Regions from separate parts of the Viridibacillus sp. FSL E2-0187 genome, predicted to be linked through region 3. Evidence: riboswitches for the same ligand, from Rfam matches in the RefSeq annotation. Region 3 holds a riboswitch; each other region holds the start of a gene.
The links. Region 3 has a riboswitch for cobalamin ahead of MHH85_RS17380 (ABC transporter substrate-binding protein). Riboswitches for the same ligand answer to the same signal wherever they lie in the genome.
Positions count from the first base shown of each region.

Region 1: linked by a shared signal. The riboswitch ahead of metE (5-methyltetrahydropteroyltriglutamate--homocysteine S-methyltransferase) and the one ahead of MHH85_RS17380 (ABC transporter substrate-binding protein) in region 3 are both predicted to bind cobalamin.
Region 2: linked by a shared signal. The riboswitch ahead of MHH85_RS08825 (glutaredoxin family protein) and the one ahead of MHH85_RS17380 (ABC transporter substrate-binding protein) in region 3 are both predicted to bind cobalamin.

Region 1 covers NZ_JBBOVG010000001.1:462,123-467,770, reverse strand. Annotated here, with positions in the region: gene MHH85_RS02290 (transposase) at 1-242, opposite strand, end outside; gene metE (5-methyltetrahydropteroyltriglutamate--homocysteine S-methyltransferase) at 560-2,848, opposite strand; cobalamin riboswitch at 3,054-3,243, opposite strand; gene MHH85_RS02280 (hypothetical protein) at 3,362-3,607, opposite strand; gene MHH85_RS02275 (hypothetical protein) at 3,674-3,835, opposite strand; cobalamin riboswitch at 3,863-4,053, opposite strand; gene MHH85_RS02270 (VOC family protein) at 4,456-4,878, opposite strand; gene MHH85_RS02265 (YjfB family protein) at 5,049-5,231, opposite strand; gene thiD (bifunctional hydroxymethylpyrimidine kinase/phosphomethylpyrimidine kinase) at 5,339-5,648, opposite strand, start outside.
Region 2 covers NZ_JBBOVG010000001.1:1,828,947-1,834,594, reverse strand. Annotated here, with positions in the region: gene dut (dUTP diphosphatase) at 1-395, opposite strand, end outside; gene nrdF (class 1b ribonucleoside-diphosphate reductase subunit beta) at 408-1,376, opposite strand; gene nrdE (class 1b ribonucleoside-diphosphate reductase subunit alpha) at 1,364-3,457, opposite strand; gene nrdI (class Ib ribonucleoside-diphosphate reductase assembly flavoprotein NrdI) at 3,454-3,813, opposite strand; gene MHH85_RS08825 (glutaredoxin family protein) at 3,810-4,034, opposite strand; cobalamin riboswitch at 4,153-4,330, opposite strand; gene MHH85_RS08820 (hypothetical protein) at 4,629-4,925, opposite strand; gene MHH85_RS08815 (aminoglycoside phosphotransferase family protein) at 5,387-5,648, opposite strand, start outside.
Region 3 covers NZ_JBBOVG010000001.1:3,577,754-3,583,401, forward strand. Annotated here, with positions in the region: gene MHH85_RS17375 (FecCD family ABC transporter permease) at 1-737, opposite strand, end outside; gene MHH85_RS17380 (ABC transporter substrate-binding protein) at 746-1,702, opposite strand; cobalamin riboswitch at 1,831-2,020, opposite strand; gene argS (arginine--tRNA ligase) at 2,300-3,967, opposite strand; gene MHH85_RS17390 (DUF1934 domain-containing protein) at 3,967-4,407, opposite strand; gene MHH85_RS17395 (GGDEF domain-containing protein) at 4,629-5,648, shown strand, end outside.

The sequences.
Region 1 (5,648 bases), 3.1 Mb from region 3:
AGTTTCTTTAAACGTAGATCAACTTCATCGTTTTCCTGATCTAAATGGTATGGAATGTAAGGTAATTGAGCTCTCCATATACTCTTCCCATCAAAGTATTCCGCTTGATTAAATAGTTGGTCAAAAATTTTTATATATTGAGGTTCAATCTGAAGTTTAAATTCCCATGGGGATTCGTCAGGAGAAGTATAGTAACGCTGATTTGCAATTGAAACGTAAAGCGTAATGGGTTTATTCATCATATCATCCTCTTTTTTAATATAGGATAACCTAATCTATATCAATTATACTTTGACGTCCATCAAACATAGCAATTTTCATTTGTTGATCAATAGAGAAAGGTTGTTTATGTATGGTTTCTAAAACTAATTTATACAATGTTTTATAAAAGCATTTCTTTATAATGCTCTACACTGATAAACGTAGTATGAATAAAACGTAAAAATCCGCCTCTACTAATCTTAAGTAAAGGCGGATTCAAAATTTTTATTTTCTTTCTCAAGCAACTTATATCAAATTTTATTTTTTGACAAATTGGATTAGCTTGAATGATGCTCTTTTAGTTTACACTTTGTACACTTCGTTTTCTTAACAATTTCGCAGTGTTTACCATTATCTCAAGTGCTGCTAAAGTTTCATCGGTTTTTCGTGTTTTTAAACCACAATCCGGATTAATCCAGCACTGTTCTGGTAAGAGAACTTCAAGACTGTCAGTTACTACAGCTACCATTTCATCTATTTCAGGAACTCTTGGACTATGAATATCGTATACACCTAAACCAATACTATTTGTATATGTTGCATTTTTGAAAGCCTCAATAATTTCACCATGACTTTTCGATGTTTCAATTGAAATAACATCCGCATCAAGTGCACGAATTGGCTCAATAAAATCATTAAATTCACAATAACACATATGCGTATGAATTTGTGTCTCATCTTCAACTCCTGAAGTAGCTAATTTGAAAGCATCGACGGACCAATCCAAATAAGCATCATGTTTTGAAGCTTTTAATGGTAAACCCTCTCTAAGTGCAGGTTCATCTACTTGAATAATACGAATACCAGCAGTCTCTAATGCTTCAATTTCCTTACGTAGTGCTAAGGCAATTTGCTGAGCTACTATACTACGTGGAACATCGTCACGAACAAATGACCAATTTAAAATCGTAATAGGCCCGGTCAACATACCTTTAACAGGTTTAGTTGTTAACGATTGTGCGTAGACTGTTTCGTCGAGCGTCATTGGTTTTTCCCACCTAACATCTCCATAAATAATTGGTGGTTTAACGCAACGTGATCCATATGAAACGACCCACGCTTTTTCTGTAAATGCAAATCCTACAAGCTTTTCTCCAAAGTATTCAACCATATCTGTTCTTTCAAATTCACCATGAACTAAAACATCAAGTTCTAGTTCTTCTTGGTACGCAATCCATTTTTTTATTTCATTTTTTATGAAATTATCATGTTGTTCCTTATCAATTAGTCCTTTTTTAAGCTGTGAACGATTGCGCTTCACTTCAGCTGTTTGTGGGAAGCTACCAATTGTTGTTGTAGGAAAGTCTGGTAGTTGTAAAAGCCTTTGTTGACGATCTTTTCGAATAGCATATGCTGATTGACGTGTTATTTGAATTTCACTCAACCTTTTAATATTCTTCAGTACTTCTTCTTGTTGACGTACTGAACTGCTATTTAGCAATTCTCTTGTCAATCGATTTTGTTCAAAAGCCACTTGATTTGCATCACGATTATTTGTTAAAGCGTTTTTCAAAATAGCTAACTCTTGTAACTTTTCGTTTGCAAATGCTAAGTTTTCATATAGCTCTTTTGGTAATTTCGTTTCTGCTGTTAGACTTACTGGCACATGCATTAGGCTACATGACGGCTGAATCCACAGATGATTGGGGGAAACTAAACTTTCTAATTCAATTAGCAATTTAAATGATTGTTGTAAAGGAGTAATCCAAATGTCACGACCATTAATAATACCCGCTGCTAGAACTTTATCATTTGGAAATCCAAATTTTTTGATATTAGAAATATTCTCTTCTAGACCATGTACAAAGTCTAGCCCGATGCCTGCTACAGGTAATTTAATCAATTCTTCATACCATTCTGCTGACTCAAAATATGTTTGTAATAGCAAATTGCTGGAGTAATTATCAGGGTTTAGTTGTTCATATATTTCTGAGATTATTTTCATATCTTCCTTAGATAAAGAAGTTGATAGAATTGGTTCTTCTATTTGAATCCATTTTGCACCGGCTGCAGAAAGATCACTCAACAGTTGACTATAGACATTGATTAACTGAAGTAAATATGACGGCTTATTCAGCGTAGCAACTTCTTTTGTTAAAAAATAAAATGTCCCTGGGCCTATGATGGTAGGCTTTAGCTCTGCATTAAAGTTTTCCTTCGCTTCTAAATAATAGCGCAATGGTTTATTGTCCAATAATTTTAAAGTTTGTCCTTCATACTCAGGTACAATATAGTGATAATTCGTATTAAACCACTTTGTCATTTCACTTGCAGGAGCAGATTGATTTCCACGTGCCATCGCGTAGTAAGTTTCTAGAGATACTAAATCTGAATTCCATTTATAACGTGCGGGAATAATTCCAAACATTGCTGCTAAATCTAACATGCGATCGTAGTATGTAAAATCACCTACGGTTACTATGTCAATCTTTGCATCTAGCTGAACTTGAATATTTGCTAATCTATACTCTTTCATCTGTACTTCGAATTGTTGTTCACTTATTTCTTTTGACCAAAAAGCTTCGATAGTTTTTTTCCATTCACGATTTGGCCCGATATATGGATATCCAATAACTGTACTTTTCATCTTTCCATCCCCCAATTCAATAAAAAACCACCATCTAATGAAAAACATTAAAAGGTGGTTGATGATTTTTAAAATAGTAAATACCGAAAAAAATCAGGAATAATAAAAGAAGACACACTATTCCCTTTCAAATTCGCTTATCGTACTAGGATATAATAATCCTTGAAAAAATCTCTCTAACACCCCCTATCCGCGTAGGTTTTTTGGTGTGTACTAAACTAAGGCAGGTCTCCTGGCTTGTCATCATCGCTTACTTTTCCTTCCCATTACAAATCTAACAGTGGATTTAAAAGTTTGCTCCTACATACAGTTGCGGGACAGCATCGGATTCTAACCGATTTCCCTTTTAAGCGACTATCAATTTAAAATAGCGCACCTTAGCCTACACGATATTTAATTGTTCACTTACTATAACACACAAACTTTAATTTGTTCAGTATATTCTAAATTTAACAATATTTATATTTTTATGATTACCAAACCGTTAAATTTGGTTATCAGTATAAATATCAGTTACACTTTCATCTCTTCTTCAATACTAACTTCAATCAAATCATTTGAGTAATATACCAGTTCGTTATACACACTTGAATATGCCTTTTCTAGTTTACCTAATTCTTCTTCAATATTTTCAATTCCACTATTTTCAATGGAGCTTTCAATCATGTTTTTCGCCTGCAATAAAGTACAAACTGTATCTGTAACTTGTGAAAGCATCACCATCGATTTTAACTGTAATTTAAACTCTTCAATATTCATTCATATTCCCCTTATCTCTTCATTAAAAAAACACCTTTTATCAATTAATAAAAGATGTTTTTATGATTAATTAATATGTTCCCTGTTGCGACAATACGTACTAGAATAAACGTTTCTATATTTAGAAACAGAAGTTTTTATCACTTCTAAATCCTCATTAGTCCAAACGCTTTCTCTAATACGCTGTCGTACAGTGATCATATAAATAGGGTTTCTATTCATTATCACATAACACCTCCTATCCACGTAGGGTTTTGGTGTGTACTAAACTAGGCAGGTCTCCTGGCTTGTCATCATCACTCACTTTTTCCTTCCCATTACAGTTCTAACAGTGGATTTAAAAGTTTGCTCCTACATACAGTTGCGGGACAGCATCGGATTCTAACCGATTTCCCTTTTAAGCAGCTATTTATTGTAAATAGTGCACCCAATTCTACACGTTATTCAGTTGTATCACCATCTTACCATAGTGTAATGCAAATATTCATAATATTATTTGCAAGTAATATAAAAAAGGATTTACATTGAATACAAATAAAAATTATTGAAGTAATTTTTCGATAGAATATTAGTATTTCTGTCTACTAATAGCAACGAGTAAGGTTCTTTTTATAGATATAAATGAATTATTCAATGGGGTGTATGAAAAGGAGGGACTTTATATTCAACTACTATTTCAAAAAAGTTGATATTATTTAGACAAACTATATTAATGTGCCAAATTATATTTTATTAAGAACTAGCAACTGTTCTAAAATTCAAACAGTTGCTGTTGTTTATACAATATTTTTCATTCATCTTACTAAAGCTTTGATACTGCGAAAAGTTGATATCCAACACCAAATATATTAAGCTTCTTCAGCCTCATAGCTAATTTGCCATTCGATACCAAACTTGTCCTTTAAACTTCCATAGCATTTGCTCCAAAATGTTTCTTGTAGCTCCATAGCAACTTTTCCGCCAACTTTTAGTGCTTCAAAAGCAGATTTAAGTTGTTCTTCATTGTCACTAACAACGGCTAGGCTAACATTATTCCCTAATATAAAAGGAGAACCAGGGAAAACATCAGAAAACATAACATTACTTCCAAGAATGTTTAGTCGAGTATGCATGACTAAATCTTTTGCCTCCTCTGGTAGAGTATATTCAGGGTTTTGTGGCGCATCACCAAAAGTCATAATTTCTGGTTTCTCTGTGTTAAAAACCTCTGCATAAAACTCCGCTGCTTCGCGACAATTCCCATTAAAATTAAGATACACATTAATAGCCATTTAGCACACTCCTCTTTTCACTTCATATTGTTTCAAACATAATTACTTTCTAATTTTATATTTCCAACATATAGTAGTCAAATTTTTCAATTTTATGACTCGTTGTTTGAACTTTTTCAACCCATTAAAAAACCACGCACTACAAAGTTGGAGTCCGCGGCTTAAGTAAATCAAACTTGAATGTCAATAGTTGCCCCTTTATAAGGATGAGCCGCTTGAGCAGGCTCTGGCATTGCTTCTAATAACTGTACAGCTGCTGTTGCTTGCATATTCATCGAATTTTGCAAAACGCTCATTTGTACAGTTTGTTGAAGCTGAGCAAGGTCCATTGACATCATAGAGTTAATATCCATTAGTATCACTCCCTTATCTTTAATAATATCGGAAATTCTAAGTTATTATTAAATGGATGCAAATATCCCCTGAAACATTTACATGTCCAAGAGAACTATCTTTCACCTTAATTCGTAGAAAGCTCTGAACTTTCAATTGTAACCGTGACGTCTGTTTCACCATATTTGCCATACGCCGCATGATAAGCAGGACCTACACCTTGTATAAAACCAAATGAATGACGGATACCTGCTGAGATGAATTTTTTCGCCTCAATAACAGCTTCTGGTACAGTTTGACCTTTTGCTAAACCCGCAGTGATAGCTGCGGAGTATGTACAGCCTGCACCATTTGTATGAATTGTATCGAAACGTGGCGACTCCAATAAATAGAATTGTTCACCATCAAATAAGACATCAATTGCCGGGCCCTCTAAT
Region 2 (5,648 bases), 1.7 Mb from region 3:
GTCTGAGATAACTCATTTACTTCAAGTAGTTGAATTGAAGGGACAAACTGAATAACCATTTGAGCGATACGCATTGATTTTTCTACTATAAATGTTTCTTTACCATGATTGATTAAAATAACACCGATTTCTCCTCGGTAGCCTTCATCAATTGTGCCTGGACTATTAAGAACAGTTACACTATGTTTTAATGCTAATCCACTTCTCGGACGAATTTGAGCTTCCGTTCCTTGTGGTAATTCAATTTGCAAACCTGTTTTAATTAGTTTGGCTTCTCCCGCTGGAATTTCTACAGCTTCGATTGAGTAGAGATCCATTCCTGCATCACCAGGATTGGCTTGCATAGGAAGCAATGCATCAGTGTGTATTCTTTTGATTTTTACGTCTAAGTTCATTATTATTCATCCTTAACGATTAAAATTAAATGTGTCATCTGTAATAGGTGCTACTTTTGCTTTTGCATACGTAGAACCCTTTTGTGAAAAGAAGTCATATGTGGAGCCTTCATTACGAATACCATTCATAACAATTGGATTAACTTCTTCTTCTGGGAACATTGATTCAAATCCGACATTCATTAACGCTTTATTGGCGTTATAGCGTACATATGCTTTTACCTCAGGAGATAAACCTGTTTCAGCATAGACGTCATCGGTATAATTCATTTCATTTTGATATAAATCTAGTAATAATTCATATCCCCATAATTTTAACTCTTCTTGTTTCTCTTTTGAAAACTGCTTAAATAAATTTTGAGCAAAGAATCCAACTGCTACACCATGAATTGATTCGTCGCGTAAAATAAGCGAAATGATTTCTGCACTATTTCTCAAGAAACCTTGTCCGCCTAAATACAATGGGTAGAAAAAGCCAGAGTAAAAAAGGAAAGACTCGAGCATAACGGACGAGAACATTGCTTTCCATAAACTCTCTGAATCTCCTTCTTCAATACTGTTATAAATATCCCCAATTTTATTTGCCTTATATTGTAGATATTCATTTTTCTTTACCCATTCAAATAGCTCATCTATTTCTTCGTTCGTACAAAGCGTAGTGAATATATAGGAATAGGATTTGGCATGTATCGCCTCAAAAGCATCAAAAACGGTAAGAACAGCCTTTTCTTGTAAATCAGTTGTATATGCTGCAACACGATTCATCCCGATATTTGTCTGAACTGTATCAAGTAACGTTAATCCTGCAAATACTTTTTTATACGTATCCTGATGCTCAAAACTTTGCCACTGTTTGACATCTTTACTTACTGCTATTTCTTCAGGGAACCAAATTTGCTTCCATTGCTGGTCCCAAAATACTTGTGCAAGTTCACTCGTTGGCTTATTCCAATTGACCGCCTCGTAGATTAAATTTGACATGCTACACACTCCTCTAAGCTTTGTAATCGTTGACGAACATAGTAAACGGACTTAATCCCTTTTGTCCATGCATAAATGTAAATTTTCGCCAATTGTTCTGTTGTCCAATTGTCAGTTACATAAAGCGTCATCGAAATACCTTGATCTACGTGTTTTTGAGAAGCTGCGTATAAGTCGATTAAGTCGTATGGATTAACATCGTATGCTTCTACATATAAATGACTATTCTCATTTGTTAAATGTGGCATTGGATAAATTGTTCGGCTATCCGCATAATCACGTACCTCTACACGCTCTGTACTTGGAGCAATTGATGCCGTACAACTACGAATATATGAAATGCTACCAGTTGGTGCAATAGCTAAACGATATGAATGGAATAAACCGTATTGCATGACATCTTGCTTTAACGTTTCCCACATCTTTGTCGTTATGATTGGAACATTTCCAAGTGCTTTTAACACAACAGGTGATACTTCTTCTTCGATTTTATTTACATATTGATCGAAATAGATACCTGAAGCATAATCACTATCCTCAAATCGGTAGAATGATTCGCCATTTTCTTTGGCAATTTCCATTGATGATTTGAGAGAATAATAGTTCATCGCTTCCATAAAGCAATCCATAAAATCAACAGATTCTTTCGAGCCATACATGATTCCTTCGGTAACAAGATGGCCATGTAGATTCATGCAACCAAGCCCTACTGAATGCATTAATTTATTTGCTTTTGCGACAGACGGAACATTCTTTATGTGCGTCATTTGAGACACATTTGTTAAAAGGTGCATAGCTGTATCGACTAACTTTTCAAAATCCTTTACTTTACTCGCTGCATGGATATCAATTGAACCTAAGTTACAAGATACATCTAGCCCGTATTCATTTGGTTTATCTTGGTCAGTAATAATGCTTGTTTCCTGTACTTGTAAAATTTCTGTACATAAGTTTGACATTTTCACTCGACCGATATTTTTGAGTGGATGTACTTCGTTAACATTATCATCAAAAATTTCAAACGGATAGCCCGATTCAAATTGCGCTTTTTTTACTTCTGTATAAAGTTTACGCGCATTCAAACGTTTAATCTTACGGATATTCGGATTATCTAGTAACTCATAGTACATCTCTGTAATTGAAATCTCAGACATACGCTTGCCATATTCTTTATAAATATCGTAAGGACTAAATAATACAATATCTTTATCTCGTTTCATAAGTTCAAAGAAAATACTTGGAATAATAATGCCTGTTGATAGAGTTGCTAGACGAATTTTATCATCCGCATTCGGTTTTTTTGATGAAATGAAATTTTCGATATCCGCATGGAATACATTTAGATAGACAACTCCCGAACCATTTCGTTGTCCAAGCTGATTTGAATAACTGAATGAATTTTCTAGTAGTTTGGCTACTGGGATAACACCGCTTGCACGATTTAAAATCTCTTTAATTGGATCACCTAATGGACGTAAATCCGTTAAGTTCACCCCAACTCCTCCACCTAGGCGTGAAAGTTCCAAACAATAACCAATATTTTCAGCAATACTATTCATGGAGTCATCCATAGATAGTTTAAAACAGCTAACTAATTCGCCACGTGCTTTCTTCCCACTATTTAATGCTGTTGGCGTTGCAGGTTGATATGCTTCCATCATAGCTTCGACGGAACGTTCTGCTAGTGTAGTGTCACCTTGTGCTAAATACAAAGCAATAATGACAATACGGTCCTCATATTTTTCTAAAATTTCTTCCCCGTCACGACTTTTCATTGCATAGCTATCGTAAAACTTACTTGCACTCATGAAGGATGGGAAACGGAAATTATAATCATATGCTTTTTTGTACAGCTGTTTAATAAATTCCATATCATACATATCGATAAATTCTTTCTCATAGTAACCTTCATCGACTAAATAGCGAATTTTTTCTTCGATATCAATAAAGTAACGTAAACGCACATTTACATATTCTAAAAAGTAACGGCGCGTTGCTTCACGATCTTTTTCTAACTCTAATTGACCAGTTGTGCTATAACTATTCAGTACATCATTATTAAGTTTTAAATATGTTTTCATCCCATCACCCTCGTTTCATAAAACGTTTGTATTGCTTCATAATCAGCTTGATATCCCCTTAAATCTAGCTTACGCACTAAGGGAACATGATAAGTTGCTGCGATTTTCTCACCAGCACCTCCAAATACCGCATGTCCGAAGTTACTGTTGCCACTGACAACTACTCCCTTACACAATTCCTTGTTTTCTTCTAAAAAACGAGTCACTTTTACAGGGATATCACCTAAACCGTCAGTATATGTAATTAATAGATAAGGCTCGCTCAATAATAATCCCTCAGAGATTTCAATTGATTCTACCTTTAGTTTGGAGACTATATTTCGGACATTGCCAGTACGACTTGCATAAACAATCATTGTGCAATCAGCTCAATTTGAGAAACAATCTCCGTTACATCTCCTATAAATGTTTCGTTATATTCAAGAACAGGCACGCTTAAAAAGCCTGCATCAATAATTGTTTGCTTTGCTTGTTCATCGTGATCAATGTTCACAATTTCTGGCTCAAGTCCTGCACGTTGTAATTCAGATTTTACCCAAAGACATTTAGGACAGATTGTTTTCGTATAAAGTTTCATATATATACCTCTTTTCATTATATAAAAAGGCTATCTCTAAGAGAGACAGCCTAAGATGGGAACGTTAAAAATACATAAGAATGTTTACGTTCCCACTTCTTATTCCCCGAAGAAATGATTGATTTGTTTCATATAGGCAGGTCTCCTGGCTTTGCTTCATTCTTTGATCCCCTTCCCATGCGAATGCACAGTGGCTTTAATCATCGTCAGCTTAACAGTTGCGGGGACAGCGTCGGTATTGTACCGAACTTCCCTTTTAAACTACATATAGTAGTACCTTAATAAAACGAACACAATATATTGTTATTCAACAGAACTAAGTGTACCATTCTTCAAATAAAAAGTAAATCTAGAATTGGGAATTTCTCAAAGTGAGATTATTCAATATTATCAGCTGAACAATTCGCGTAACAAAATGCTTAAATCCGTCTCACTCCGGCAATACATGTTTAGTTCAGCGTAGCCGATAATTGCAAATCCGTATTAACTTCTCCGTAATAAGACGTTATTGTTGTTAAACTTAGATTTTCAAACGACTTTATAGAAATATTTTAGTGTAGTTTTTAACAGCTGATTGATAAATGAAGCATTATTTTATGCGAAAAATGGAGCTATAAATAGCATTGAAATAGCAAAAATAGTACACGTATAGCTCATTATTTTTGGTAATTTCACTTGATTCTTGGCCTTATAGAATCCTGAAAACTGAAGTTTATTACGATACAAGACAAATAATAGCATAAGAATAGAAATCCCTACTAACCAACCACCAGTAGTATTATCTACATTGATATCAAATTGTGAGTAAATTTGCTTTACAATGCTTCCCATAATACCACCTAAAAGTAAAAAAATAAAAATTATACGAATCAGTTCTAATATAAGCCTCATCTATCTACCTCCTGCGTTGAAGTAAGAGCAATTTATAAGTTCATTAATATATTCTTTTTGGAGTAATATTTTCTTTGAATTAGTTAATTTAAGCAGCACTTGTGTTGTATGAACGCTCTTACTTTATTTTTCACTACAAACTGCGTAATTTAAAATAAGGTTTAATATATTTTTTTATCAATATAATAATAAAAGCACATAATAGATAATACTTATAAACAAGATGCCTAAAAAGACTAATGGGGAACCATAACCTATAAAAGCGAATACCAGATCCGTTTGAACAACAGGGTCATATTCGTTTAATATATTTGGCTTGTAAAATTTTGTTTTAATATATCCCCAACAAAAGTATAGATGAATAATATTATATGTATTATCAATGAACAAAAAAATGCTTGTATAATTGTCTTCATTACATTTCTACTTCTATTCGATTGATGCTTAGGAAGGAAAGAAATTTAACCGTTTTTCTCTCTTACGTAATCTTCTACGATGATATTAATAACCTTGTATGATTCTTCTACTATGGCTCTGTTAGTATTTTTATTTCCCGAGTATGTTATTAAAGCCTTCCAGAGAGCCCAACCTCTTGCTCTTCTCCACGTTTCTTTATCCATATTCAATGTATTTTTGAATGTCTTTCTACTCTTTTCATCAAAAAATGTCCAAGCCATTGCAGCATCACAAGCAGGATCTCCCACTCCTAATATTCCAAAATCA
Region 3 (5,648 bases):
ACTGCAACTGCAGCACCTGTTAACATAGATCCGCCTATTAATATCAGAATTTTGCTTTTCTTCACGTCAACACCAAGATACTTGGCACGTTCTTCTCCAAATAACATCGCATTTAATTCACGACGGTTTAACCATAATAAAAATGATCCGATGAGTACAAAAGGCCACACCATCTTGACATATGGCCATCCACGCATTGAAACGCTTCCCATAAGCCACCCAATGATTTGCCGTAACTCATCACCTGTTAACGCAATTAACAATGAAATTAATGCTCCTAAAAATGAACTAACGATAATTCCTGTTAAAATCAGAGTTTCCATTTTCATAGTTCGATCAACTAATCGTGCAAAAGCCAGTACACCCATCATCGCCAATAAGGCCCCTAGCATGCTGAAGGCTGGTAATGTGTATATACCAAAAATAGGGGTCGAAATGCCGAAAAAGAGCGTCACCACAGCACCTACTGAGGCACCGGATGACACTCCTAACGTATACGGATCGGCGAGAGGATTTTTAAGCAATCCTTGGAAAGCAGCGCCCGCAATGGCCAGTGAGGCTCCTACTAACCCTGCAAGCACAACACGCGGCATGCGTATTTTCCACAATATATTCGTCGCTGTTGGATCCGCTGCCGTATTCCATAACGTACTAATTGGTACTTTTACAGAACCAATTGATACACCTAGCCAAATGCTAACAATTAAAATCACAAAGGCTATGGTGTACCCTAAAATGGTTTTCCTCACTCAAAAGCCTCTGGATATACTGCTTTTGCAATGACCTCTAATCCTTCAGCAAGACGAGGACCTGTACGACTTGTTAAGTTCGCATCAACTTGAACAACTGCATCATTTTTAACAGCTGTAATACTATCGAACCCTTGGCGTTTTTTCACCTTTTCGACAATATTTTTTACATGGTTGTATTTCACAATAATTGTATCTGGATTACGTTTCACAATTTCTTCAGGATCAATTTGGAACCAACCAGTTTGATCTGCTGTGACGTTTTTTATATTTGCTAGATCAAACATTTCTTGCATAAATGTATCTTTACCTGCAGTGTAAATATTAGGTTCATCTGATGTTTCGACGAATGCTGATTTTTGTTTTACATCTTTCACTTTTGCTTGTACTTCTTTTACTTTTGCTTTCATATCATCAGTAATCTTCTTAGCCTCATCTGCTTTACCAGTAATGTGGCCTATTTGTTCAATTGTTTTATACGTTTCAGCAAAATTCCCAGCATTTTTTACAACGAAAACTTTCAATCCTGCGTCACGTAATTGTTGGAGACCTGCTTCTGAAGTACCTAGAAGTGTTTCGTGTGCGAAAACAACGTCTGGATTTAAACTAATAATTTTCTCGGCGTCAAATTTCATGCCACCGATTTTTTCTTTTTTCGTTGCCGCTTTAGGATAATCATCATTATCCGATACAGCAGTAATTTCTTTTTCTAAACCTAACGCGAAAAGAATTTCTGTGTTACTTGGTACCAAAGTAATAATGCTCTTTGGTGCTTCTGTAAATTTCACATCATTACCAAGTGCATCAGTCTCTGTTAATGGATAACCCGCTACCTGTTGCTCTGTCGCTGGCTCACTATTTTCCTTTTTCTTCGTATCTTCCGTTTGGCCACAGCCTACTAATACACCTAGTGCTAAAACAAACACTAAACAAAATTGCCATATTTTCTTCATTTACATTTCCTCCTTGTTCATAAAAAAATCTCTCGTTTTACGACGAGAGATACGATGACAGTGAATATATACATAGCTGTACTCAAAATGCACTTTTACTGACACCATTTCTATCCGCGTAGTTCTAATTGGTGGTCTCCATGTTGGTAGGTCTCCTGGCTCGTGATCACAGCTTGCCGTGCCTTCCCAAAGCGTTAGGCTTTAGTGACAAATTACGACTTACTCACACATACAGTGGCGGGACCGCGTCGGATTTTCACCGACTTCCCTTTTCTCTTTACCTAATGAAAGTAAAGAACCAACATGTCTCACAATATACAATTTTTTATTATATCCTGTACAATTATACAGAAATTTAAATACTTGTCCAAGTTGTTACTAGGCTTGGTGGAACTATTAGCAATAACAAATTGTGACATGAATGGATTAAGTGTAGCTATTTTAGCTTTAACTAGCGCAATTTTTTTTCTTTCGTTTGTTCTTTATAAAAACCAAAAGACCATTCCACACTTATTCAGTGCGAAATAGTCTTTTTATAAGTACCTCTTAGATTCACAAACTTATTCAATCTCAGTAGCTAAAAGGGTCTTTCTGTCATTACATTTTCTCAGGTGCTGATACACCAATAAGTTTTAGTGCGTTTGCGATTGTAGTACGAACTGCTGTAATTAGAGATAAGCGTGCTTCTGAACGATCTTTGTTGTCTGCATCTAATACTTTTTCAGCATTGTAGAAGCTGTGGAAAGTTGCTGCTAGTTCTTGAATGTAGTTAGTAATACGGTGTGGAGAGCGATTCTTCGCAGCATCCGCAACAACTTGTGGGAAGTCCCCTACTTTTTTCAAGACATCAATTTCTTTCTCTGCATTAAGAAGATCTAAATGTTCTTCAGATGCTGCAAAGCCTTGTTCTTTTGCTTGGCGCAAGATGGAAGAAATACGAGCATGTGCATACTGTGCATAGTAAACTGGGTTTTCATTTGATTGCTTAACAGCTAGGTCAAGGTCAAAGTCCATATGTGAATCACCTGCACGCATTGCAAAGTTGTAACGTACTGCGTCTAAGCCAACCTCTTCAACAAGTTCACGTAAAGTAACCGCGTTACCTGTACGTTTACTCATTTTCACTTTTTCGCCGTCTTTCATTAAATTCACCATTTGAATGATTTCAACTTCTAATGTGTCACGATCGTAACCAAGTGCTTCGATTGCTGCTTTCATACGTGGGATATAGCCATGATGGTCAGCTCCCCAAATGTTGATAAGTTTAGTGAAGCCACGTTGAATTTTATCTTCATGGTATGAAATATCTGGTGTTAAATATGTGTAAGAACCGTCATTTTTTATAAGTACGCGATCTTTGTCGTCGCCAAATGTTGTTGAACGGAACCAAGTAGCGCCTTCTTCTTCAAATACATGACCATTCGCACGAAGTTTTTCTAAAGCCGTTTCTACTTTACCTGATTTATAAAGTGATGTCTCAGAATACCAAACGTCGAAGTCAACACGGAAGTTTGCTAAGTCTTTTTGTAATTTACCAAGCTCTAATTTCAAGCCGTGTTCACGGAAAAATTCAAAGCGCTCTTCATCTGACTTACTTAGAATCGAATCACCAAACTCAGCAACTAGTTTACCTGCGATATCGATGATATCTTGACCATGATAACCGTCTTCAGGCATAGTAGCTTCTAAGCCTAACGCTTGTTTGTAGCGGGCTTCTAAAGATGCCGCTAAATTATTGATTTGATTACCTGCATCATTGATGTAGTATTCACGTGAGACATCATATCCTGCAAAGTCTAGAACGTTACATAATGAATCCCCTACAGATGCTCCTCGTGCATGTCCTAAATGAAGGTCACCAGTTGGGTTAGCTGACACAAATTCAACTTGTACTTTTTCATTAGCGCCAGCTTGTGAACGTCCGTATTCAGCGCCTTGCGCTAAAACAGTTGTGATTACTTCCGCTAAATAGTCTTTGCGTAGCACAATATTCATAAAACCAGGACCTGCGATGTCGATCTTCTCAATTGCAGTACCTGTAGTATCAAGGTTTTCAATAATAGCTTCAGCGATTGCACGTGGTGGCTTTTTCGCTAATTTTGTAAGTTGCATAGCTATATTAGTTGCATAGTCGCCATTCGTCTTATCCTTTGGTGTTTCTAAATGTATATTCAATGTTGATGTATCTTCTAAAAGACCTGCTTTTGATACTGCTGCAAGAAGCGCTTCTTTAATCGCATGTTGCACTTGTTCTACTGCGTTCATTATTTTCCCTCCGAGTAATTAATTTCTAAAGTATAATCGCCTACTGATTGTCCACCAACGATTAGATCATAGTTTAAATAAAATCTTCCGCTCGTTTTACTGTCATGCGGCTCGAATAGCATGTCCTTCGTATACGTCACGATTGGTAATGCACCGAACTCACTATCATAATGGCCGTTTTGTTCATGATTAAGTAAAAATGGCATACGCATTTTCACATCACCATTTCGAAGAATAACTGCCTCATTAGTACCGAATTTTAAAGTTGAACGAATATGTTTATCTTCTTGAACTTCTTCATATTGTAAGTACGTTTGGTCCCTTTTTTGAACTATCGTACCTTCTGACCAAAGCTCATAAGTTTCAGCTTCTGTTTCAGATGATTGTCGAATTGTCGTTTTTAACTTTAATTTTACGGGTGCTTTAAGTTCACTAGCCATACTTATGGGCCTCCGTTCCATTCTTTATATAACCTTCTTATTATAGGTTAGATTCGCTTGTTTTTTCAAGGTGCAAGTAAATTTAAGACAAACAGTGAATTCTTTATAATCACTCCTTCTCACTACCTTATGTCGTTTTATAGGGAAAACATAATTATTTTAATTTTTCTTATAAAATTGAATGTTATAATGAAGGCATAAAATGGTAGGAGAGAATCTATATGTTGCTCGAATTAGTCATTAATTTTTCGATATTATTTACTTTTGTTATATTTTCATATTGGTTATACGAGTCTTTAGAACCTTATCAAGATAGTTTTATTGAGCTGCAACCTTGGATCGTAGGTCTCGTAGCAGGACTTACTGGCTTACTTTTGATGGGTACGGCTGTACATTACCAAAATGATATTATTAGTGATAGTCGTTTTATTAGTATCTTACTCAGTGGATTGCTCGGAGGCCCAATTGCTATTGCTCTGTCTTCACTCATCATAGGGGTTTTTCGAATTTATGTGTTTGGCTTGTCAGAAACGTCTATTTTTGCAGGATTAAATATTTTAGTAATTGGTGGTGTTATCGCATTTATTTCAATAAAAAAACCAATTACTTTCGGCAATATTTATTTCTATTTCACTTATATCGTTTTTCAAGTTTGCATTGTTTTCTATATTCTTTCAGATACTAGGATACATGGCTTACAAAATGTTATTCAAACAGCACTTTTTTATATCGTGTCATTTTACATAACTTTACTTGTATTAAAATCAATTCGAAATCAATTTAATCGTATGCGAGAAACTGAAAAAATGGCTGAAACAGATTACTTAACTGGACTACCGAATAACCGGCGCTTCCAGCAAATAATAGATGATTTACTCTCTAATAATGTCCCTTTTTCATTGATATTAATTGATATCGACTCTTTTAAAAAAGTTAATAAAACGTATGGTCATCCTGTTGGTGATGAAATCTTACAACAAATAGGTACACAGTTAAAAAATTATGTGAAAACGATTAATGCAGAAGCTGCTAGGATTAGCGGCGAAGAGTTTTATATTGTTTGTAAGGACGCTGTGCCTGCCTATGGCATACATTATGCAAATTTAATTCAATCACAAATTGCCAAAACACCACTTGTTGTGTCCACTGGTCATGTAATTCCTATTACTGTTTCCATTGGTATTTGTTCATACCCTGACAATGGTAATACTTCAAAAGAACTCGCGTTTTCGGCAGATAAG